DNA from 4 places in the Rhizobium anhuiense bv. trifolii genome. Region 1 is predicted to be linked to each of the others. Evidence: predicted binding sites of a transcription regulator. Region 1 holds the regulator's gene; each other region holds the start of a gene.
What was found. Region 1 encodes PhoB, which activates phosphate uptake and scavenging genes when phosphate is short. Its sites were predicted from a motif close to TGTCATNNANCTGTCAT; they were not measured.
Positions count from the first base shown of each region.

Region 2: NE851_RS29420 (YdcH family protein) is a predicted target of PhoB. The motif match lies at 2,368-2,384, and genes of this name have one in related genera.
Region 3: phnF (phosphonate metabolism transcriptional regulator PhnF) is a predicted target of PhoB. The motif match lies at 2,424-2,440, and genes of this name have one in related genera.
Region 4: NE851_RS10835 (DUF1045 domain-containing protein) is a predicted target of PhoB. The motif match lies at 1,942-1,958, and genes of this name have one in related genera.

Region 1 is NZ_CP098803.1:830,473-836,079, forward strand. It holds gene pstA (phosphate ABC transporter permease PstA) at 1-1,143, shown strand, start outside; gene pstB (phosphate ABC transporter ATP-binding protein PstB) at 1,159-1,974, shown strand; gene phoU (phosphate signaling complex protein PhoU) at 2,019-2,732, shown strand; gene phoB (phosphate regulon transcriptional regulator PhoB) at 2,880-3,563, shown strand; gene NE851_RS12695 (GcrA family cell cycle regulator) at 3,824-4,357, opposite strand; gene NE851_RS12700 (aspartate aminotransferase family protein) at 4,781-5,607, shown strand, end outside.
Region 2 is NZ_CP098803.1:4,216,686-4,222,292, forward strand. It holds gene NE851_RS29405 (thiamine phosphate synthase) at 1-560, opposite strand, end outside; gene NE851_RS29410 (sulfite exporter TauE/SafE family protein) at 668-1,432, shown strand; gene NE851_RS29415 (ArsR/SmtB family transcription factor) at 1,554-1,814, shown strand; gene NE851_RS29420 (YdcH family protein) at 2,089-2,262, opposite strand; gene NE851_RS29425 (YdcH family protein) at 2,491-2,694, shown strand; gene purE (5-(carboxyamino)imidazole ribonucleotide mutase) at 2,713-3,207, shown strand; gene NE851_RS29435 (5-(carboxyamino)imidazole ribonucleotide synthase) at 3,204-4,280, shown strand; gene ykgO (type B 50S ribosomal protein L36) at 4,445-4,570, shown strand; gene NE851_RS29445 (tetratricopeptide repeat protein) at 4,683-5,297, shown strand; gene NE851_RS29450 (alpha/beta fold hydrolase) at 5,416-5,607, shown strand, end outside.
Region 3 is NZ_CP098803.1:479,711-485,317, reverse strand. It holds gene NE851_RS10910 (ABC transporter ATP-binding protein) at 1-107, shown strand, start outside; gene dapB (4-hydroxy-tetrahydrodipicolinate reductase) at 123-947, shown strand; gene NE851_RS10900 (2,3-bisphosphoglycerate-dependent phosphoglycerate mutase) at 969-1,604, shown strand; gene phnF (phosphonate metabolism transcriptional regulator PhnF) at 1,661-2,398, opposite strand; gene phnG (phosphonate C-P lyase system protein PhnG) at 2,511-2,987, shown strand; gene phnH (phosphonate C-P lyase system protein PhnH) at 2,987-3,595, shown strand; gene NE851_RS10880 (carbon-phosphorus lyase complex subunit) at 3,600-4,706, shown strand; gene NE851_RS10875 (alpha-D-ribose 1-methylphosphonate 5-phosphate C-P-lyase PhnJ) at 4,703-5,578, shown strand; gene phnK (phosphonate C-P lyase system protein PhnK) at 5,575-5,607, shown strand, end outside.
Region 4 is NZ_CP098803.1:471,302-476,908, forward strand. It holds gene phnN (phosphonate metabolism protein/1,5-bisphosphokinase (PRPP-forming) PhnN) at 1-2, opposite strand, end outside; gene NE851_RS10830 (alpha-D-ribose 1-methylphosphonate 5-triphosphate diphosphatase) at 2-1,141, opposite strand; gene NE851_RS10835 (DUF1045 domain-containing protein) at 1,155-1,850, opposite strand; gene phnE (phosphonate ABC transporter, permease protein PhnE) at 1,992-3,335, opposite strand; gene phnE (phosphonate ABC transporter, permease protein PhnE) at 3,343-4,302, opposite strand; gene phnD (phosphonate ABC transporter substrate-binding protein) at 4,362-5,267, opposite strand; gene phnC (phosphonate ABC transporter ATP-binding protein) at 5,355-5,607, opposite strand, start outside.

The DNA.
Region 1 (5,607 bases):
TACACCGCCTTCCAGCAGACGGCGATCACCCTGCCGATCGAATTCTCGGAGAAGACGATCGACCCGAACAACAAGCGTGCGACCGACCCTTCGGTGCTGATCGCCGCCAACTATCCGGTTCTCCTGCGCGACGCGATCGTCAAGCAACTGAACATCAATGCCGCAAGCCGCCCTGATGTGCGCGATGCCTCGGCCATGCTGTCGAAGAGCGCCCCGATCCAGCTGCGCGACATGGTCATGTCAGACCCGTCGATCATCGGCAAGACGGTCAATGTCACGGTGCTTGCCGACGCCAATGTCGACAGCGCCAACAAGGGCCAGATCGATCTTTCGGTCGATGAGAAGAACCGCAAGGTCAACGACAAGCAGGTTGGCTGGATGAACGAGCTGAAGGCGAGCGGCGCTCTTCACAAGCAGTTCAACACCGGCCTCTTCGTCAACGGCAACTCCAGCCGTCCGGAGGCCGCAGGCCTTGGCGTCGCCCTCATCGGCTCGCTCTACCTGATGCTGATCGTGCTGGTGCTGTCGCTGCCGATCGGCGTCGCCGCCTCGATCTATCTCGAGGAGTTTGCGCCGAAGAACAAGCTGACGGACCTGATCGAGGTCAACATCAACAACCTCGCCGCGGTTCCCTCGATCGTCTACGGTCTGCTCGGTCTGTCCGTCTTCATCAACTTCATCGGCCTGCCGCGCTCGGCGTCGCTGGTCGGCGGCCTGGTGCTGACGCTGATGACCCTGCCGACGATCATCATCGCCACGCGTGCCGCTCTTCGCGCCGTGCCGCCGTCGATCCGCGCCGCAGCCCTCGGCCTCGGGGCTTCCAAGATGCAGATGGTGTTCCACCACGTTCTGCCGCTCGCCATGCCCGGCATCCTCACCGGCACGATCATCGGCCTGGCGCATGCGCTCGGCGAAACCGCGCCGCTGCTCCTGATCGGCATGGTCGCCTTCGTCGCCAACGCGCCGACGACGCCGCTCGATCCCTCGACGGCTCTGCCCGTACAGGTCTATATGTGGGCCAACGAGGCCGAACGTGCCTTCGTCGAGCGTACTTCGGGTGCCATCATCGTTCTGCTCCTGTTCCTGATCGTCATGAACATGGGCGCCATCCTCTTGCGTCGTCGCTTCGAGCGCCGCTGGTAAACGGAGTTAAACATCATGAACATGTTGACGGAAGCTGCAGTTGAAAAGGCGCTGGATCACAAGATGAGCAACGTCCCGTATAAGATGATCGGAAAGGATGTCTCGGTTTACTACGGCGAAAAGCGCGCGCTTTTCGATGTGAACCTGAACATCCGCGAAAACACCGTAACCGCCCTGATCGGCCCGTCCGGCTGCGGCAAGTCGACCTTCCTGCGGAGCCTCAACCGCATGAACGACACGATCGACGGATGCCGCGTCACCGGCAAGATCACGCTCGATACCGACGATATCTATGATCCGGATATCGACGTCGTCGAACTTCGCGCCCGCGTCGGCATGGTCTTCCAGAAGCCGAACCCGTTTCCGAAGACGATCTACGAAAACGTCTCCTACGGCCCGCGCATCCATGGCCTGGCCAAGTCGAAGGCCGATCTCGACCAGATCGTCGAGACCAGCCTGCAGCGCGCCGGCCTCTGGAACGAGGTCAAGGACCGCGTGCATGAATCCGGCACCGGCCTGTCCGGCGGTCAGCAGCAGCGCCTCTGCATTGCCCGTGCCGTCGCCGTCAGCCCTGAGGTCATCCTGATGGACGAGCCCTGCTCGGCGCTCGACCCGATCGCCACCGCCAAGGTCGAGGAACTGATCCACGAGCTGCGCGAGAACTACACGATCGTCATCGTTACCCACTCCATGCAGCAGGCCGCGCGCGTCTCGCAGCGCACCGCCATGTTCCACCTCGGCAATCTCGTCGAGGAGAACGACACCGACAAGATGTTCACCAATCCGGACGATCCGCGCACCCAGGATTACATCATGGGTCGCTTCGGCTGATCCTGGCGTCACCAAGCCTTTCCGTTATTCGAGGATAAAGCCCCATGGCATCGACACATATTTATTCTGCCTATGATGATGATCTGAAGTTCCTGTCCAGGCGGATTTCCGAAATGGGCGGCCTGGCCGAGCAGATGGTCGCCGAAGCCGTGCGGGCGCTGGTCAACGGCGATACCGCGCTGGCGCAGAAGGTCATCTCCGACGATGTGATCCTCGATCACGCCGAACGCGAAATCGGCGACAAGGCGATCGTCACCATCGCCCGCCGTCAGCCGATGGCCGCGGACCTGCGCGAAATCATGGGCTCGATCCGCATCGCCGCCGATCTCGAACGCGTCGGCGACCTCGGCAAGAACACCGCCAAACGCGTCATCGCCGTCCAAAGCACCGGCGTTCCCCGCAAGCTCGCCCGCGGCCTCGAGCATCTCTCCGAACTGGCGCTCGTCCAGCTCAAGGAAGTGCTCGATGTCTACACCAATCGCTCCGCCGACAAGGCGAACGCGATCCGCGAACGCGACAACGAGATCGACGCGATGTACACCTCGCTGTTTCGCGAGCTCCTGACCTACATGATGGAAGATCCGCGCAACATCACCAGCTGCACGCATCTTCTCTTCTGCGCCAAGAACATCGAGCGCATCGGCGACCACGCCACCAACATCGCCGAGACGATCTTTTACATGGCGACAGGTGCGCAGCCGGAAGGCGATCGTCCGAAAGACGACAGCGCCAACACCGTCGGCGCGGTAACCGAATAACCGCCCGGGCCGGACGGCCGGGCTAGAAGCTTGCGTGCGCGCCCATCCGGGGCGCGCAAAGAGGTCGCAGCCAATTCTGAATTTGCGCAGGGTGCATTGCTTGAACCATCCCCGGTTCAAGGATCATGCGCGAGGAGACCGACACGCATGATCCCGAGAGTTGCAGTTGTTGAAGACGAGGAAGCCCTGAGCGTGCTTCTTCGCTACAATCTCGAAGCGGAAGGCTTCGAGGTCGATACCATCCTTCGTGGCGACGAAGCCGAAATGCGGCTTCAGGAGCGCACGCCCGATCTGCTCATCCTCGATTGGATGCTGCCTGGCGTCTCCGGCATCGAACTCTGCCGGCGCCTGCGCATGCGGCCGGAAACCGAGCGCCTGCCGATCATCATGCTGACGGCGCGCGGCGAAGAGAGCGAGCGCGTCCGCGGGCTTTCGACGGGGGCCGACGATTATGTCGTCAAGCCCTTCTCGACCCCCGAGCTCGTTGCCCGCGTCAAGGCGATGCTGCGCCGCGCCCGTCCCGAGGTGCTGTCGACGGTGCTGAAATGCGGCGATATCGAACTCGACCGCGAAACCCACCGGGTCCATCGCAAGACCCGCGAAGTCCGCCTCGGCCCCACCGAATTCCGCCTGCTGGAATTCCTGATGTCGTCGCCGGGCCGGGTCTTCTCCCGCTCGCAGCTTCTCGACGGTGTCTGGGGCCACGATATCTATGTCGACGAACGCACCGTCGACGTCCATGTCGGCCGCCTGCGCAAGGCGCTGAATTTCTCCAACATGCAGGACGTCATCCGCACCGTCCGCGGCGCCGGTTATTCGATGGAAGCCTGAGGGCCTCCATTCTGATTGCTGACAACGTCGCTCGAGCTAGCGTCTGCCCCTCACCCTAACCCTCTCCCCGTAAAACGGGGCGAGGGGACGTGCCCTGCGACAGGTTAGCGGGGAACGGAGAGGTCGCGGCATATCCCCTTCGCCCCGCAAGCGGGGAGAAGGTGCCGGCAGGCGGATGAGGGGCAGCCATCCGCGCGAACCAATAACCACAAAAAAACGGGCCAGTCGGCCCGTTTCTCATGTGCGGCGATGTTACCCGCTCAGCTGGCCCGCGCTGCTGCCCGGCGGCGTTCGTTGACCGGCTGGTAGGCAAGCTTCTGGTGATAGCTGCAATAGGGCGAATTGTCGGGGGATTCGCAGCCGCAGAAGTGGAAGTCGTCCTTCAGCGGATCGCCGACCGGCCACTTGCAGGTGCGTTCGGTCAGTTCCGTCAGGCCGAGGCGTCGGGAAATCGGAACGACCACGTTGCCTCTCGGCACGTATTCCATTTCCTCGATCGTTTCGATCTCGATCTCTTCCTTCAGCATCGTCGCGCCCTGCTGGCGGGTAACGGTGCGAGTGGCGACCCGTGAGGCGTAGTTCGGCGCGCGCGGCGCAGAAGTATTGCGTTTCGGCGTTCGGGCGGCATTGGCGGTACCGCCGGCCTTGGCACGGCCGGGGAGGCTCAGCCGATGCACCTTGCCGATGACCGCGTTTCTGCTGACGCCACCAAGTTGTGCCGCGATCTGGCTGGCGCTCAGTCCTTCGGCCCAGAGCTTCTTGAGTTTCTCGACCCGCTCGTCTGTCCAGTTCATGCCCTGTCTCCACCTTTTGCGTTGGTGATGGCAGAATCCCTCACCGTTGTCCCGGAAGGCTCCGAAACAAGAAACGCTTGATCAATTTTGGTGACTAGTTCCGCCGCATGCAGTCTAGTAATTGAACTTTAACCTAGTGTGAGGCTGACTCCGTGACAAGAGTCGCATGAATCCGGATGAATCGAATTTCAAGTTTTCCCCAACTTGCTGCCCCGGCGTGGCATTTCTGCAATAATGCCTGTTGAGGACGGATAATGCTGCTGTACAAGCTTGCTGCATGCGCTAAGGGCGCAGTTTTGTTGACATTGCAGCGCGAAAAGGAAATAGTGCCAGTCGCCGCCGCAAGGCGGCATTTTTGATTTTTCGGGCCTGGTTTTCTTAGCCGGAGTCCGGAGCTTGATAACATCGATGGGAGATCGCGCTATGGCTGAAGCCGCGCCGCTTTATGACACCTATTCTCGTGCCCCGTTGCGGTTCGAGCGAGGCGAGGGCGTGTGGCTGATCACCGAAAGCGGCGAGCGATATCTCGATTTCGGCGCCGGCGTCGCCGTCACTTCGGTCGGCCACAGCAATCCGCATGTGGTCGGCGCGCTGAAGGAGCAGGCCGACAAGGTCTGGCATCTCTCCAACATCTATGAGATCCCCGGCCAGGAGCGTCTGGCCAAACGGCTGACCGACGCCACCTTCGCCGACAAGGTGTTCTTCACCAATTCGGGCGCCGAGGCGCTCGAATGCGCGATCAAGACGGCGCGCCGTTATCAGTATTCCAAGGGTCATCCCGAGCGCTTCCATATCATCACCTTCGAGGGCGCCTTTCACGGCCGGACGCTGGCGACGATCGCCGCCGGCGGCCAGGAGAAATATCTTGAGGGCTTCGGCCCCAAGGCGCCGGGTTTCGATCAGGTGGCTTTCGGCGACATCGAAGCGGTGCGCGCCGCGATCACCGATGCCACCGCCGGAATTCTCATCGAGCCGGTGCAGGGCGAGGGCGGCGTGCGTCCGGCCACCCCCGAATTCATGAAGGCGCTTCGCCAGATCTGCGACGAAAATGGCCTGCTGCTGATCCTCGACGAGGTCCAGACCGGGGTCGGGCGCACCGGCAGGCTCTTCGCCCATGAATGGTCGGGCGTCACCCCCGACATCATGGCGGTCGCCAAGGGAATCGGCGGCGGTTTCCCGCTCGGCGCCTGCCTTGCCACAGCAGAGGCTGCCTCCGGCATGAAGGCCGGCACGCACGGCTCGACCTATGG
Region 2 (5,607 bases), 1.4 Mb from region 1:
CGCAGCGCCACGAACTCCGCGCCGGTCTCGGCAACGGCAAGCGCCGAGGCCGGATCGGTGCCGCCCATGACGATACAGGGAATCTCGATCATCGAGGCCCACCATTCGCCGAGCGCAAGATTCTTCGGATGCGCCTCCGGCTTGATGTCGCCGTCGAGCTTGCCGAAAAAGATATAGTCCGGCCTGACTTCGCCGATCTCCAGCGCGTGGTGGCGGTCAGCCGCGTTGCCGCCGCCGATGATCAGCTTCGGCGCGTGTTTGTCGATCGCTTCCGAAAGCGCCTCCGCATTGCCGGAAAGATGCAGGCCATCGGCCTTCGCCCGGCCTGCGACGCGGCTGTCGCCTGAAATCAGCGCAGCCGCTCCGGCATCCTGGATCAGCGGCACCAGCTTTTCGGCATGTTTCTGGAAGGCGCCATCGTCGAGCCCGTATTGCGGCACGATCACCGAAGCGACGTCGCCGCCCTTCAGCGCGTCGGCGACGATCTTTGCCTGTTCATCGGCATCGGCAATATCAGGTGCGATGAGCACAAGGCGGCAGCGGTTTTCCGGTTCGGTCATGAGGTCTTTCCGTTTCCGGCGAATTCCCCTTCGAAATGAGGGATCCGCACTCGTTTTGTGTGAGTAGTTCCGTTAGACGAGGCTTGCAAGAGGAGGACGTCGAAAGCATGCCGCAGGATTTGTCATTCTACTACGCCGCCGTGCCCGCGGTTCTGCTGGTGGGCCTCGCAAAGGGCGGCATGGGCGACGCTTTGTCGCTGATCGGCTTGCCTTTCCTCGCCCTCGTCGTCTCGCCGGTCGAAGCGGCGGCGATCCTGCTGCCGATCCTGGTCTTCATGGACATGATCTCGCTCGTCATCTGGCGCAAGCATGGCGACTGGGCGACGCTGAAGATCATGCTGCCGGGCGCAGTCTTCGGCATCGCGCTCGGCTGGGCGACCTCGGCACTCGTTCCGGGCAGCATGCTGCGCATTGTCATCGGCGCGGTGACCATCCTCTTCTGCCTGCGCTATTTCTGGAATAATTTCGGCCCGGGCGCCGGCAAGGTGGTCCCGCCGCGCGGCCAGCGGCCGGTGGCCGCCAGCCTCTGGGGTACATTTTCCGGCTACGGCAGCTTCGTCGCCCATGCCGGCGGCGCGCCCTTCCAGATCTATGCCCTGCCGCTCAAATTGCAGCCACGCGAATATACCGGCACCAGCGTGCGCTTCTTTGCGATCCTCAACGCCATCAAGCTGATCCCCTATTTCGCGCTCGGCCAACTCGACACCCAGAACCTTGCGACCTCCGCGACGCTCCTGCCCTTCGCCCCGCTCGCCACCTTTGCCGGCGCATGGTGCGTGCGCCGCATGAGGCCACAGATCTTCTATCCCTTCATGTATGCGATGGCGTTGATCGCTGCCTTCCTGATCGTGCGCGAGGGCCTTGGTTGGTAAAACCCTGAAGCGCCGCGCTTCTTTTGAGACGCGCGAGGGACGCTGCAGCACTTTGAATTGCCGCACGCTGCAATGCACAATTTCCTTGCTGGAGCGCCCGGTTTGACGTAGCGTTCCCGCCATGTCGAACACGGACCCTTTCTCTGCGATTGCCGATCCGAACCGGCGGTTTCTGCTGGAGGAACTGCGCCGCGCACCACGGACGGTCAATGAGCTCGCCGAGGGTCTGCCGATCAGCCGCCCCGCCGTTTCGCAACACCTGAAAGCGCTGTTGGACAGCAATCTTGTTTCGGTGACATCCGAAGGCACGAAGCGCATCTACGCGGTCAACAACCGCGGCTTCGACACGCTCAATTTATGGCTTGATCAATTCTGGGCCTGATGCACGTCACGCGTCTCTGAGGACGTTTTATCACTTTGAATTGCATAATTTTATCCCGAGCAGTTCCGCTTCAGGGTTAAATTATGCCGGCCGGAAACTCGACACGGATCATCAGACCCTTTGAAGCTTGACGAACCAAAAGCGCCAGCCGCGATGCGGCGGGCATCGGACTGGCGCAAATCGAGTGTGTGATCACCGGTTCTTGCTGATTTTAGGCGGAATGGATGGATTTACCTCTTTGCGCAAGATGATCGTCCGGCGACCCTTGGGAAGATCAGTGGACGGATGACTTAAGACGCTGAATCTCGTCCTTGATGCGCAGCTTGCGGCGCTTGCACTCGGCAAGTTCCGTATCGGAAATAGAGGGAGATGTTCTGAGCGTGTGCAACTCCTCCTCGAGAGCAACATGCTTTTTCTGGAGTGACTCAAGATGAGCTTGAACAGTCATATGACCCTTCCTTCCTCTTACCCTCCCCGGCCATCATCGTCGGGGATCAAGGTGTCAACGGCGGGGACTGTGACATATTTTTGAAGGCTTGTCGAAGGCCAAAAGATGAAGACTGGATGGCAATTTCATGATCAAGACTAACTAGCCGTTACCTGTATTTGGTGATAGGAGCTTGCGGAAATCATCGGCAGATCGGACAAGGTCCGAGGACGATAACGGGGATTGCATATGGCCGATCAGGAACAGGCGGAAATCAGGCTCACAGTGGCGCGTCTGCGTCAGGAGCATGAGGATTTCGACGCCGCGATCAACGCCATGATCCAGACCGGATGCGATGCTCTGCGGATCCAGCGTATGAAAAAGAAGAAGCTCGTCATCAAGGACAGGCTCTCCAAGCTGGAAGATCAGATCATCCCTGACATCATCGCCTGAGAGGGAATAGCAGCAACGATGACAGACAGACCGCCCGTCGCCATCATCATGGGCAGCCAGTCCGACTGGGAGACCATGAAGAACGCCGCCGACACGCTGGAGGCGCTTGAGATCCCTTACGATGCGCGCATCATTTCGGCGCACCGCACACCCGACCGGCTGGTCAATTTCGCCAAGGGAGCGCGGGCGGAGGGCTTCAAGGTCATCATCGCCGGCGCCGGCGGCGCTGCCCACCTGCCGGGTATGGCCGCATCGATGACGCCGCTGCCGGTCTTCGGCGTGCCGGTCCAGTCAAAGACCATGTCCGGCCAGGACAGCCTTCTTTCCATCGTGCAGATGCCGGCCGGCATTCCGGTGGGCACGCTCGCCATCGGCAAGGCCGGCGCGGTCAATGCCGCCCTTCTCGCCGCAGCCGTCCTTGCCCTTTCCGACGAAGAAATCGCCGACCGGCTCGACGAATGGCGCGAGCGCCAGAGTGCCGCCGTCGCCGAATACCCGATGGACGACCTATGACGGCAAGAACGATCGGCATAATCGGCGGCGGCCAGCTTGGCCGCATGCTGGCCATTGCCGCCGCCAGATTGAATTTTCGCACGATCATCCTCGAGCCGCAGGCGGACTGCCCGGCCGCCCAGCTCGCCAACCGGCAGATTACCGCCGCCTATGACGATCCGGCGGCACTCGCCGAACTCGCTGATATCTGCGATGTCGTCACCTACGAATTCGAGAACGTGCCCGTCGCAGCTGCCGAGACGCTCTCGGCGAGCGTGTCCGTCTATCCGCCGCCGAAGGCACTGGAAGCCGCCCAGGACCGCCTCGTCGAAAAGCGCTTTCTCAATGGCTGCGGCATATCGACCGCCCGCTTCCATGCGGTCGACAGCCAGGCCGATCTCGAGATGGCACTGAAGGATTTCGGCGGTCAGGGCGTGCTGAAGACGCGCCGTCTCGGTTATGACGGCAAGGGCCAGATGGTTTTCCGCTCCGTCGCCGACAGCGCAGATGGCGCCTATGCCGCGCTCGGCGGCGTGCCACTCATCCTCGAAAGTTTCGTCGCCTTCGAGCGCGAGGTCTCGATCATCGCCGCGCGGGCCACCGACGGCACGGTCGTCTGCTTCGATCCCGCCGAGAATGTCCACCGCAGCGGCATCCTTCACACCTCGACGGTTCCCGCTACGATCTCGCCAGCGACGGCGGATATTGCGCGCCGATCGGCCGAAAAGATCCTCGCCGCCTTGAACTATGTCGGCGTCATCGGCATCGAATTCTTCGTGCTGCGCGACGGTGGTCTGATCGCCAACGAGATGGCGCCGCGTGTCCACAACTCCGGTCACTGGACGGAAGCCGCCTGCGTCGTCAGCCAGTTCGAGCAGCATATCCGCGCCGTCGCCGGCCTGCCGCTCGGCAATGGCGAGCGCCATTCCGACTGCGTCATGCAGAACCTGATCGGCGACGATATCCTTGCCGTTCCCGACTGGTTGCAGCGTCCCGATACGCTGGTTCATCTCTATGGCAAGACCGAGTGGCGCTCCGGCCGCAAGATGGGCCACGTCACCACCTTGACGCCGAAATCACCGGTTTCGGCTTGAGAAAACACCGCGACGCCTTGGGAAAAACACCTTCATGCGGTTGACATGGAAAAGGTGAAGAGGTATCTGCTCCCCCACCTAAAGAGCGCGCCCGATGGCGCGCTTTTGATTGTTAAAGATACGGGCGAATGTGAATTCCCCCATAGAGATCGCGGATCAGAAAAATGAAGATCAAGAATTCGCTCAAGTCGCTCAAGGCTCGTCACCGTGACAACCGTCTGGTTCGCCGCAAGGGCCGCATCTACATCATCAACAAGCTGAACCCGCGCTACAAGGCTCGTCAGGGCTGATTTCGCGCATCCGGATCGCCGCGCCGCGTGAGCTTGCGCCGGCGGATATATCCGGTGGGTCACTATAGTGATCACGTCAAATTTGTTTGATCTTCGGCGTTGGCGGGCTAATATGTCCGCCATGCGCTTTTTTGCTTTGACATCAGCGGCGCTGCCGCTCGCCCTCATTCTCCTCTCCGCCACTTTTCCGGCCACCGCCGCGGAAAAGGACGTCATCGTCGAACAGACGGATGTCAGCAGTTCGCCGAAGCAGCACCTCGACCAGCTCTTCAGCCAGTTGAAGCGTGAGCGCGACCCCGACAAGGCCAGCAGCATCGCCAATGAAATCCGCATGGAATGGAACGATTCCGGCAGCGCCACCATCAATCTGCTGATGCAGTGGGCCGACAAGGCGATCGAGGAAAAGCGCAATCCGGCTGCCCTCGACTTCCTCGACGAGGCGATCGCGCTGAAGCCCGATTATGCCGAAAGCTGGAACCGCCGCGCCACGCTGAATTTCGTCATGGGCAATTATCGCAAGTCGATGTCCGACATCGAACGTGTGCTCGATCTCGAGCCGCGCCATTTCGGCGCACTCTCCGGCATGGCGGCGATTCTTAGCAATTCCGGCAACGACCAACTGACCTTGAAGGCCTGGGAGCGTTTCCTCGATGTCTATCCCGCCGAACGCACCGCGCAGGAACAGGTCAACACGCTTGCCGAAAAACTCGCGGGCAACCGCACCTGATTCCCGGGCTGACATCTTGACGTCGGATCACGTCGCGCAATTTTAGAATATAGAGGGAATGATGTAGCGGTTTGTTCGCCCGCAGCTCATCCCGCAACTGTCGCTCGTTGTTAACATCATGCTTGCAGAAGTTTCCGCTCTTCTCGCCCCGCTCGCCGCCGCCATCGGTTACTCATCCTATAAGGCGCGGCAATTCGAACACGCCTATCCCAATATCGGCGAACTGACGGATGTCGGCGGCTACTGCATGAATGCCGTCCACATAAAGCGTCCCGAAAATGCGGATCTGCCGCCGCTTGTCTTCATTCAT
Region 3 (5,607 bases), 350 kb from region 1:
GCCGCGTCGTCGAGGAAGGCAATCACGAGACGCTTGCGAAGGTCAGCGACGGTCTTTACGCTCGCCTCAACAATCTGCAGAGGCCTTCGGCCTCCGATTCAAACTGACCTGGTGAGACTGAGATGAACGATGCTGCGATGAAACTGGTGGTGGTTGGCGCAGCAGGGCGCATGGGCCAGACGCTGATCCGGCTCATCCATTCGATCGAGGGCGTGAGGCTGCACGCCGCAGTCGAGCGCGTCGGCTCGCCCTTCGTCGGCAAGGATGCCGGCGAGATCGCCGGTCTCGGCCCGACAGGCGTCATCATCGGCGACGATCCGCTCAATGCCTTTCTCGATGCCGAAGGCGTGCTCGACTTCACCTCGCCTGCCGCAACAGTGGAATTCTCGGGCCTCGCCGCACAGGCGCGCATCGTTCATGTCATCGGCACGACGGGCTGTTCAGCCGACGACAATACCAGGATCGCCGCAGCCGCTCGCCATGCCCGCATCGTCAAATCGGGCAATATGAGCCTCGGGGTCAATCTGCTCAGCGTGCTCGCAGAGCAGGCAGCGCGGGCGCTCGACCCGGCCGACTGGGATATTGAGATCCTGGAAATGCACCACAAGCACAAGGTGGATGCGCCCTCAGGCACCGCCCTTCTCTTCGGTGAGGCGGCGGCCAAGGGGCGCGGCATCGATCTCGCCTCGAAATCGGTCCGGGTGCGCGACGGCCATACCGGTGCCCGCGAGGTAGGCACGATCGGCTTTGCGACGCTGCGCGGCGGCTCCGTCATCGGCGAGCATTCCGTGCTTTTTGCCGGCGAAGGCGAAATCGTCACCTTGTCGCACAGTGCGGCCGACCGGTCGATTTTCGCGCGCGGCGCCATCAAGGCAGCGCTTTGGGCGCGCGACAAGAAGCCGGGTCTCTATTCCATGCTCGACGTGCTCGGGCTTTCTTCCTCATAACGATACTACGGAGGCATATTCATGAGCGGTACCCTCGTCCTCGTTCGCCATGGCCAGAGTGACTGGAACCTGAAGAATCTCTTCACCGGCTGGAAGGATCCCGATCTGACCGAGCTCGGCATCCAGGAAGCCAAAACAGGCGGTGAAGCGCTCGCCGAATACGGGATCAAATTCGACATCGCCTACACCTCGGCGCTGGTGCGCGCGCAGCACACGCTGAAGCTCATCCTCGACAAGGTCGGCCAGCCCGATCTCCAGACGATCCGCGACCAGGCGCTGAACGAGCGCGACTATGGCGATCTCTCCGGCCTCAACAAGGACGATGCCCGCGCCAAATGGGGCGAGGAACAGGTGCATATCTGGCGCCGTTCCTATGACGTGCCGCCGCCCGGCGGCGAAAGCCTGCGCGACACCGGCGCCCGCGTCTGGCCCTATTACCTCACAGAAATCCTGCCGCGCGTGCTCAGGGGCGAAAAGGTGCTGGTCGCCGCACACGGCAATTCGCTGCGTTCGCTTGTCATGGTGCTCGATAAGCTGAGCAAAGAAGGCGTGCTCGCGCTCAACCTCGCGACCGGCGTTCCGATAGTCTACACGCTGAAGGCGGATTCCACCGTCGCCTCCAAGGAAGTGCTCGGCGACATGTCCGGCGCACACTGAATTCGGTACGGCGTGCCGCCGAAACAGGTCGGCACGCCTTTCCTCAATTTCCGGCCTCAGTTCTCGATCGTGAACTGCACCCGGTCGGCCGCAAAGCGGCTGATCGAATATTGCACCGGGACACCCTCAAGATCGGTATTCATCGCCTTGGTGATCAGCAGGATCGCGCCGGGGGTGAGTTCGAGGTCGGCCATGTCGGCGGCACCTGCATGCGCGGCCGTCACTTCGGTGGTCGCGCGGACATAATCCGACAGGCCGAGTTCGGCGAAAGCCTTGGTGATCGATTCCCCCCTCCGATAGGCCGCACCGATACCGGCGAAGCGCTCGGCGGGAAACCAGCTCGTTGCCCTTGAAACCGGCCGCTTGTCCGCCTGACGCAAGGTTTCCAGGCGGATCACCTGGTCTCCCGGTTTCAGGTGCAGCCAACGGGCGATCTCGGCACTCGCTTCTTCCCTCGCCTCATCAAGCAGAAGGCCGCGCATCTCACGCGCCTGGTCGCCGATACCGGCGCTGAAGCGCGTGCGCTTGGTGATCGGGAAATTCAGACGCTCCTTGCGCTCGATCAGCGTGCCGCGGCCTTGTACCGCACGCACGATTCCTTCCTGCGCCAGTGCGGCAAGCGCGCTGCGCACCGTATGCCGGTTGACGCCGAATTGCAGCGCCAGGACAGTTTCCGGCGGCACCATACCCGTTTCATCATAGGCTCCGCTGCTGATCGCCTCGCGAATCCGATCGGCGATCTGACGCCAGAGCGCCACGCCGGTCTGTCTTTGCACCTGCTTCAATCCCGCCATTCCGCCCCGCCATTTACACTCACGATGTCACACGCTTGTCACGACATCGATTTAAGCGTAATTGTATCTTGTATGGTTGTCTATATCAATAGACATTTGAAGGGAAGCGGCGATGATCTCAGCGGACAGAAACGACGCTGCGTCACAGACGGCATCCGGGCGCAAACGCGCCGCCGATCTGCTGGCGCGGGCGGAACGCAGCGAACTTCAGGCGGTCTGGGACGCATTGCCGGAAAAGCCCGTAGCACATCAGGTGCGCGGACCTGAGACCGGGCTGGTGATGGTGCGCGGACGCATCGGCGGCGGCGGCGCTCCCTTCAATCTTGGCGAGGTGACGGTGACGCGGGCCACGGTCCGGCTCGATTCCGGCGCGGTCGGCCATGCCCAGGCGCTCGGCACCGACCGTAAAAAGGCCCGGTTGGCGGCGATCTTCGACGCGCTCTGGCAGGAAGACGCGACCAAGGATTTCGTCGAACAGGCGCTGCTTTTGCCGATCACTGAGCGGATCGCCGATGCCGAACGCCGCAAGGCGGACGAGACGGCGGCCACCCGCGTCGATTTCTTCACCATGGTGCGGGGAGACAACTGATGGGTTTGAAGACAGAAGCTCTCACCGGCGGCTTTGCCGAGCCGGTCTTCCACGCCCAGAGCGTCTTCAAGATGCTGATGGACGGCATGGCCCGCCCCGGCGCGATCCAGACCGTTCAGCCCGATGCCGCGCCGCCGACGCCACTCGGCATCGCCGCCGGCGCGATCGCGCTGACGCTTTGCGACCACGACACGCCGGTCTGGCTTTCGCAGGGACTGGCGAAATCCGCCGTGCCGGAATGGCTTGGCTTCCACGCCGGCGCGCCGTTGACCACCGAAAAGGCCGAGGCGCGCTTTGCCTTCACCGAGGCCGGCATCGCCCTATCCTCCTTCGGCCTGTTTGCCTCCGGCACGCAGGAATATCCCGACCGCTCGACGACCGTCGTCATCGAGCTCGCCGAACTCGAAGGCGGCCGCAGGCTGGCGCTGATGGGTCCGGGCATTCAGAGCATGACGGAGATCGCCCCCGTTGGTCTGCCGGAGACCTTCCTGCGGCTCTGGACCGAGAACCGCGCGCTCTTTCCGCGCGGCATCGACATCGTGCTGACGGCGGGCAAACGTTTCCTCTGCCTGCCGCGCACCACCAAGATCACAGCAACGGAGATCTGAGCTCATGTATGTTGCCGTCAAGGGTGGTGAGGCCGCCATCGCCAATGCCCACCGGCTGCTCGCCGACCGCCGCCGCGGCGACCGTTCGCTGCCGGCGATCGGCATCGACCAGATCGTGGCGCAACTGGCGCTCGCCGTCGACCGCGTCATGGCCGAGGCCTCGCTTTTCGACCGCACGCTCGCAGCGCTCGCCGTGCGCCAATCGCGCGGCGATATGATCGAAGCGATCTTCCTGCTGCGCGCCTACCGTACGACGCTGCCGCGTTTTGGCTATTCCGAGCCGCTCGACACGGCTGATATGACGATCGAGCGCCGCATATCGGCGACCTACAAGGATCTGCCGGGCGGCCAGCTTCTAGGACCTACCTTCGACTATACCCACCGCCTGCTCGATCCCTCGCTGCTTTCGGACGAGGCGATCGAAGAGCCCGCGCTGCGCCCAGCCGAGACCGGCCGCGTCATGCGCGTCTCCGAAATCCTCGGCGAGGAGGGCCTGATCGAGGCCGACGGCGACATGCCTGAAGATCACGAGATCGGCGACCTGACTCGCGAGCCGATGGAATTCCCGATGACCCGCGATCTGCGCCTGCAGGCGCTTGCCCGCGGCGACGAGGGCTTCCTGCTGGCGCTCGGTTATTCCACCCAGCGCGGCTATGGCCGCAACCACCCCTTCACCGGCGAAATCCGCATCGGCGATGTCGAGGTGGAATTCGACGTGCCGGAACTCGGTTTCGCCGTCTCGCTTGGCGTAATCCAGGTCACCGAATGCCAGATGGTCAACCAGTTCAAGGGTTCGGCTAAGGCGCCGCCGCAATTCACCCGCGGCTACGGCCTGGTCTTCGGCCAGAGCGAACGCAAGGCGATGGCGATGTCGCTGGTCGACCGGGCGCTGCGCGCCGAAGAGCTCGGCGAGGATATCACCGCGCCGGCCCAAGACGAGGAATTCGTCATTTCGCATTCCGACAACGTCCAGGCGACGGGCTTCGTCGAGCATCTGAAGCTTCCGCATTATGTGGACTTCCAGGCTGAACTCGATCTCGTCCGCCGCATGCGCCGCGAATTCGAAGCCGCCCGCAACGGCGGCGAAGACATGAAGGAAGCCGCCGAATGAGCGATCTGGCTAGCTACAACTTCGCCTATCTCGACGAACAGACCAAGCGGATGATCCGCCGCGCCATCCTGAAGGCGATCGCCATTCCCGGCTATCAGGTGCCCTTCGCCTCGCGCGAAATGCCGATGCCCTATGGCTGGGGCACCGGCGGCGTGCAGGTGACGGCCTCGATCATCGGACCGGATGACGTGCTGAAGGTCATCGACCAGGGTGCCGACGACACGACCAACGCCGTGTCCATCCGCGCCTTCTTCCAGAAGGTCGCCAATGTCGCGGTGACGACCCATACCAAGGATGCGACGATCATCCAGACGCGCCACCGCATTCCGGAAGAAAAGCTCGCTGCCGGGCAGGTGCTGGTCTACCAGGTGCCGATCCCCGAGCCGCTGCGTTTCCTCGAACCGCGCGAGACCGAAACCCGCAAGATGCACGCGCTCGAAGAATACGGGCTCATGCATGTGAAACTCTATGAGGACATCGCCCATAATGGCCGGATCTCACGGACCTACGCCTATCCGGTGAAGGTCCACGGCCGCTATGTCATGGATCCCTCGCCGACGCCGAAATTCGACAATCCGAAGATGCACATGTCGGATGCGCTGCAGCTCTTCGGCGCCGGGCGCGAGAAGCGCATCTATGCGGTTCCGCCCTATACCGACGTCGTCAGCCTGGATTTCGAGGATTATCCCTTCGATATCCAGCGCTTCGACAAGCCCTGCGCCCTTTGCGGCGCCGAGGATGTCTATCTCGACGAAGTGGTTCTCGACGACAAGGGCGGGCGCATGTTCGTCTGCTCCGACACCGATCATTGCGAAGACCGCCGGGCGCAGGGACATGCCGGCGAGATGCTGGCCCGGGAGGCTGCAGAATGAGCGATATTCCGCTTCTCAAAGTCCATGAC
Region 4 (5,607 bases), 360 kb from region 1:
ATCATGCGACACGGCGTCCTTGGCGCCAGACGGAGCGTGTCACCGGCACGCCATGCGCGCGGTGGACGCGGACGAGATCGGCGCGCAGTCCCGTCGCGATCCGGCCGCGATCGTCAAGGCTGACGGTGCGGGCAGGCGTCGACGTCACCATGGCGATCGCCTTCGGGAGCGTGATGCTCTCCACCTCGTCGGCGAGAATGAAGGGTGCATGCAGCAGGCTGAGCGGCACGTAATCGGAGGAAAGCACGTCGAGTACGCCCATTTCGGCAAGGTCGCGGGCAGCGATGTTGCCGGAGTGGGATTTGCCGCGCACGATGTTCGGCGCCCCCATCAGCACGCTCATGCCATGTCCGTGCGATGCCCGGGCGGCATCGAAGCTGGTCGGGAATTCGGCCAGGCGCACGCCGTTGTCGATCGCCTCGTCGACATGGGAGAGTGTGGCGTCGTCATGGCTTGCCACGGTGATGCCGCGCTCGGCGCAGACCTTGGCGATGGCGTTGCGGTGCGGCGTCGAATTGCGGGCCGATTCCGCCTGGCGCTTGGCGACGAAACGGGCGAAGGCCTCGTCGCTCAGGCCGCGCTTCTTCTGGTAGTAGAAGATATATTGGTCCATCGTCTGGAACTGACGCTGGCCGGGCGCATGATCCATCAGCGAAACGAGCCGCACATGCCGGTCGTTTTCGAAATCGGCGAAATGTTCGAGCACATTGTCGGCCGAGACCTCGCAGCGCAGGTGGAGCAGGTGCTCGGCGCGCAGCCTGCCCTCCTTCTCCGCCGACTGGATGGCATCGGCCATCTCACGCATCTCGCCATGTTCGAAGCCGCCGTCCTCATCCGCACCCATGCGCAGGCAGTCGAACACCGTGGTGATGCCCGAGGTGACGATCTGGGCGTCGTGCGCCTGGACTGCGGCGGTCTTGTTCCAGCGTATGCCGGGACGCGGCTGATAATGGCCTTCGAGATGATCGGTGTGCAGCTCGACGAGGCCGGGAATGACGTAGTCGCCTTCGAAATCTTCGCCGGCTACCGAGCTGCCCTCGGAGATATCGGCGATCTTGCCGTCGCGAATGAGGATCGATCCTGAGAGGATGTCATCCTCGAGAACGATGCGGGCATTGGAAAACACGGTCTCTTTGCTCATCTCGTCAGGTCTTTCAGCGTTTGGCGCCGGCAAGCGGCAGCCAGGAATGAACTTTGAACGGGGCACCGCGCGTCTCCTCGGTGAAGACGGCAAGGCCGGAAATTGGAAGCGGACGGCCGGTGAAATCGGCAAAACGCTCGGTCAGAATCGCTTTCATCACCGCGGCGCGCGCTTCGGGCACCTGGCCGGTCAGCGTCATGTGAAAGCCGAAATCCTCCATGACGTAGGGATAACCCCAGCGCTGCAGATGGGCGCGCTGGCTGTCGCTGAGCTTATCCGGGTTGCGCCGCGCCATATCGGCCTCGGAAAGCGCGGCACGGAACGGTTCGAACGACCTTACCACCTTCGCGGCGAAATCCTGAAGAGGTTGATGAAGAGAACCGGGAACGAGGGCAAAAAAACGGCCGAGCTGGCCGAGCACGAGTTCCGGAATCTCGAAGGCTGGCGTGCGCTGGGCAAAATCCTCGGCAACCCCCAGGAGATCCTTCTCGGTGACGGAGGCAGCGAGCGAAAACGGCGCCTTGATCGTGGCGTGAAAGCCGTAGCGGCGCGGGTCGGCGGTCAGCTCGAACTGATCTGCCGCACCCAGTTGCTCATAGGCCGGTGCCGGATAGGTCTCGCCGGTGAAAGCGTCGCGGCCGAGCCAGAGCGAGGCCGCGCCGGTCAGGGGATGATCCTTCGGCGGCGAGAAATAGAGAGCGTAGCGCAAGGCTTTTATCCTGGGGATCGTCGAAACGAGGGAGCGCAATGTGCAGTGATTTGGCGGCGAACCGCAAGCAGGCTCCGGCTAAAAGATTTCCGTGACAGAATGATGATGGCGGCAGCGCCGCCGCCGCCTTTGATGGGTGGATCAGTGGGTTTTTGTGCCCATCAGCCGGTGGCGCAGCGCGTTCGAGGCCGTGTCGAAAAGGAAGACGACGATCAGGATCAGGATGACCATATAGGCGACATTTTCCCAGTTGGCGTTGGTGCGCATGGCCTCCCAGAGTTTGAGGCCGATGCCGCCGGCGCCGACAGCGCCGATGATGGTCGCGCCGCGCACGTTTGATTCCCACTGGTAGAGCGTCTGGCTGACGATGACCGGAACGATCTGCGGCATAATGCCGTAACGATGAACGAGCACCGTCTGAGCGCCGGTCGATTTGATGCCCTCCCGCGGCTTGTTGTCGATATTCTCCAATCCTTCGGAATAGAGCTTGCCGAGCGTGCCGGTCTCGGTGAGGAAGATCGCGCCGCTGCCGGCAAGCGGGCCGGGGCCGAAGGCGCGCGTCAGGAACAGCGCCCAGATCAGCATGTCGACCGAGCGCAGGAAATCGAAGAAGCGCTTCAGGATCTGGTTCAGCAGCCGGTTCGGCGTGATGTTGCGCGCTGCCAGGAAGGCGAGCGGAAAGGCGGTAAGCGAGCCGAGCAGCGTTCCGAGGAACGCCATGACGATTGTCTGGAAAAGCTTGGTCCAGACGTCGCCGTGCTGCCATTCGCTGTTGTTCCAGATATCGTCGAAGGCGAGCGACAGGTTGGACTGGTCGAGCTTGATGCGCGGACCGGAGACGATGAGGCTGACGACTTCGCTGACCGGCTTGTCGAAGAAGGAGGATTGCGTGTCGAAGATGAAATTCGCCCAGCCGATGAAACGCTTGCGGATCTTCACCCGGTCGACGGATATGCTGACATTGCCGGCAAAGCCGAGATCGGCCAGCACGTTGTCGTCATAGACCGTCATCCAGCCGGGCACCGGTCCGACGACTTTCGGCGCACCGCTGGAAAGCTCAATCGGGACGCTGACGCCATGCGCGGTGACGATCGTCTCGCTCTTCGAGACAGTGACGCTGCGGCTGGTGCCGCTGATCGAAACGCTGATGCTGCCGTCGGGATTGTTGACCAGCCAATCCGGATGCGGATTGTCGCCGAGCGGCGAGAAACGCGGATAACGCACCTCGATCGAGCCGTCGTCCTGAATGCGGAGTTCCGGCTGGACGTCGTAGCTCACCCATTGGCTGAGATAGATGCCGACGCGCTCCCAATGCGCTTCGGCAAAGAGCTTGGACAGGTCGAAGAACCAGGCGGCGTAGAGGCCGTAGAGCAGCGTCGCCATAAGGATCATCAGCCCACCGAAACGCTGGCGGAACGAGCGATGGAAATATTCCGGATAGCGCGTCTCTATCTCGTGCATGCGGTTTGCGTCGATCACCGTCATGGCGGCCTCAATGTTGCAGGAGGAAGGCGTGCTCGCCGACAAGGCGGCGGCGCAGCCAGGCGGAGAACTGGTCGACGGCGACGATCGTCACGAACAGCAGGAGGACGAGCGCCATCGTCTTGGCGCCGAATCCCCGCGAGATCGAAAGCTTCAGCTCCTCGCCGATGCCGCCGCCGCCGACGGCGCCGATGATGGTCGAGGCGCGCACGTTGATCTCGAGGCGTAAGAGCGCGTAGGAGGTGAAATTCGGCAGCACCTGCGGCAGGGCGGCGAAGCGTACGCGCTCCCACCAGTTGGCGCCGACGGCTTTCATGCCCTCATCGGGCTTCATGTCGATATTCTCGGCCACTTCGTAGAAAAGTTTGCCGAGTGCGCCGACCGTGTGCAGGCTGATGGCAATGATGGCGGCGACCGGTCCGATCGACAGGATCGCCGAAAACAGCCCGGCAATGACGATCTCGGGGAAGGCGCGCAGGAACTCCATCAGCCGCTTGGAGAAGATGCGCAGCGGCCATGAATTCGTCAGGTTGCGGGCAGCAAAGAAGCTCAAGGGAACGGCGAAGACGAAACCGATGATCGTCGACATCAGCGCCACGTTGATGGTGACGATCATCAGTTCGAAATATTCGGGAATGTAGAAGGCGCCCCAGACGTAGACGCGGCCCTTGTCGAAATTGAATTCCTCGCCGCCCTTGTCGTTGACGCTCGCAATGTCGAACAATGCCCGCCAGACATCATGCCAATCCTTGGGGATGAGCCAGCTCAGGAAGTCGAAGAGATGCGGCAGGCGGTCGAAGAAATGGCCGGCGTTGCTCTCGTCAGCGAAACGGACGGAGCTGACGAAAGCCGCAATCAGAATGACCAGGCCGAGGATGGTGTAGAAGCGCCGTTTGGCGACCATGCGGTCCCAGGCGGTGCCGATGTCCTTGGTGCTCTGCATCTGCGGCTGTGTGTCGGCAATGGTCATCAAGGCCTCGTCCGGTTACAAGGGCGGCCGTTCCCGGCCGCCCGCATTCAAGGATCCGATCAGCCGCCGATGGCAGCTTTGCGGACTTCAACGACAGCGTTGTAGAAGTCGTGCTTGACGGGCGAGTAGCCCTGGTAGTCGCCGCCTTCGACGGCGGTAAAGCACTTGTGATCCTTGGCCGGCAGAGCCGTGAAGAAGGCTGCAAGCTTCGTCTGCCACTCCTGACCGAGAGCGTTGCGAACGACGAGCGGGCCGTTCGGGATCAGCGGCGAACGCCAGACTTCGACCAGCTTGTTCGGATCGACGGCGCCCTTGTCGACTTCCTTGCGGAAGGTGCCGGAGGTGTAGCCGTCCTTGAAATCGCCGATGCCCGACGAGTCGTCGACGGCGATGTCGACCTTGCCGTCATAGGCAGCAAGCAGGTTGTTCTCATGGCCGCCGTTGAACTGGGTCGAGGCGAAGAACTTGTCGTTCGGCATGCCGGTGTCCTTCGGGATCTGCGTCAGCGGAACGAGGTAGCCCGAGGTGGAATCCGGATCGGCATAGCCGAGCTTCTTGCCCTTGGCGTCCTTGATGGACTTGATGCCGGAGGACTTCAGGGCGAGGCCGATCGAGTAGTAGCCCGTCGAGCCGTCCTTCTGCTGCGTCGTCAGGATCGGCGTGACAGCCTTCGGATCCTTGATGTAGACGGCGGCATAGCCGGAGGCGCCGAGTTCGGCGAAGTCGAGCGTGCCGCCGAGCAGGCCCTGGATCACGCCGTCATAATCAGCAGCCGGGAAAAGCGAAACCTTCTCGAAGCCGAATTCCTGCTTCAGGTGGTCGGCAAGGCAGGCATAATTGCGCAGGCGGTCGGTTTCGTTTTCGCCGCCGAGGATGCCGATGCGGAATTCCTTGAGGTCGACAGCATGGGCAGCGCCGGCGAGCGCGAAGAGCGCCGTTGCTGCAAAGAGTGCTTTCTTCAACATATGTCTCTCCTATTGACCGGTGTCCCCGGTCTTCCCGTTACGAAGAAGTGTGCCCTTGACGCGGGCGCTCGATCGCGGCCGCCTCTCTCAGAGACCGGCCAGCGCCAGCGGTTGGGTGCCGGCGGATTGATTGTCTGCCCGCTCGGGGGCGATATTGATGGATGTCGAGGTCACCGTTTCGTCGATGCCGGCGCCGTCCTTGTCCGTCCCGTAGATTTCCTTCACCGCCTCGGCGGTGAGCTCCGAGGGCTTGCCGTCGAAGACGACGCGGCCGCCGGCCATGCCGACGATGCGCTCACAATAGCTGCGGGCGGTATCGAGCGTGTGGAGATTGGTGATG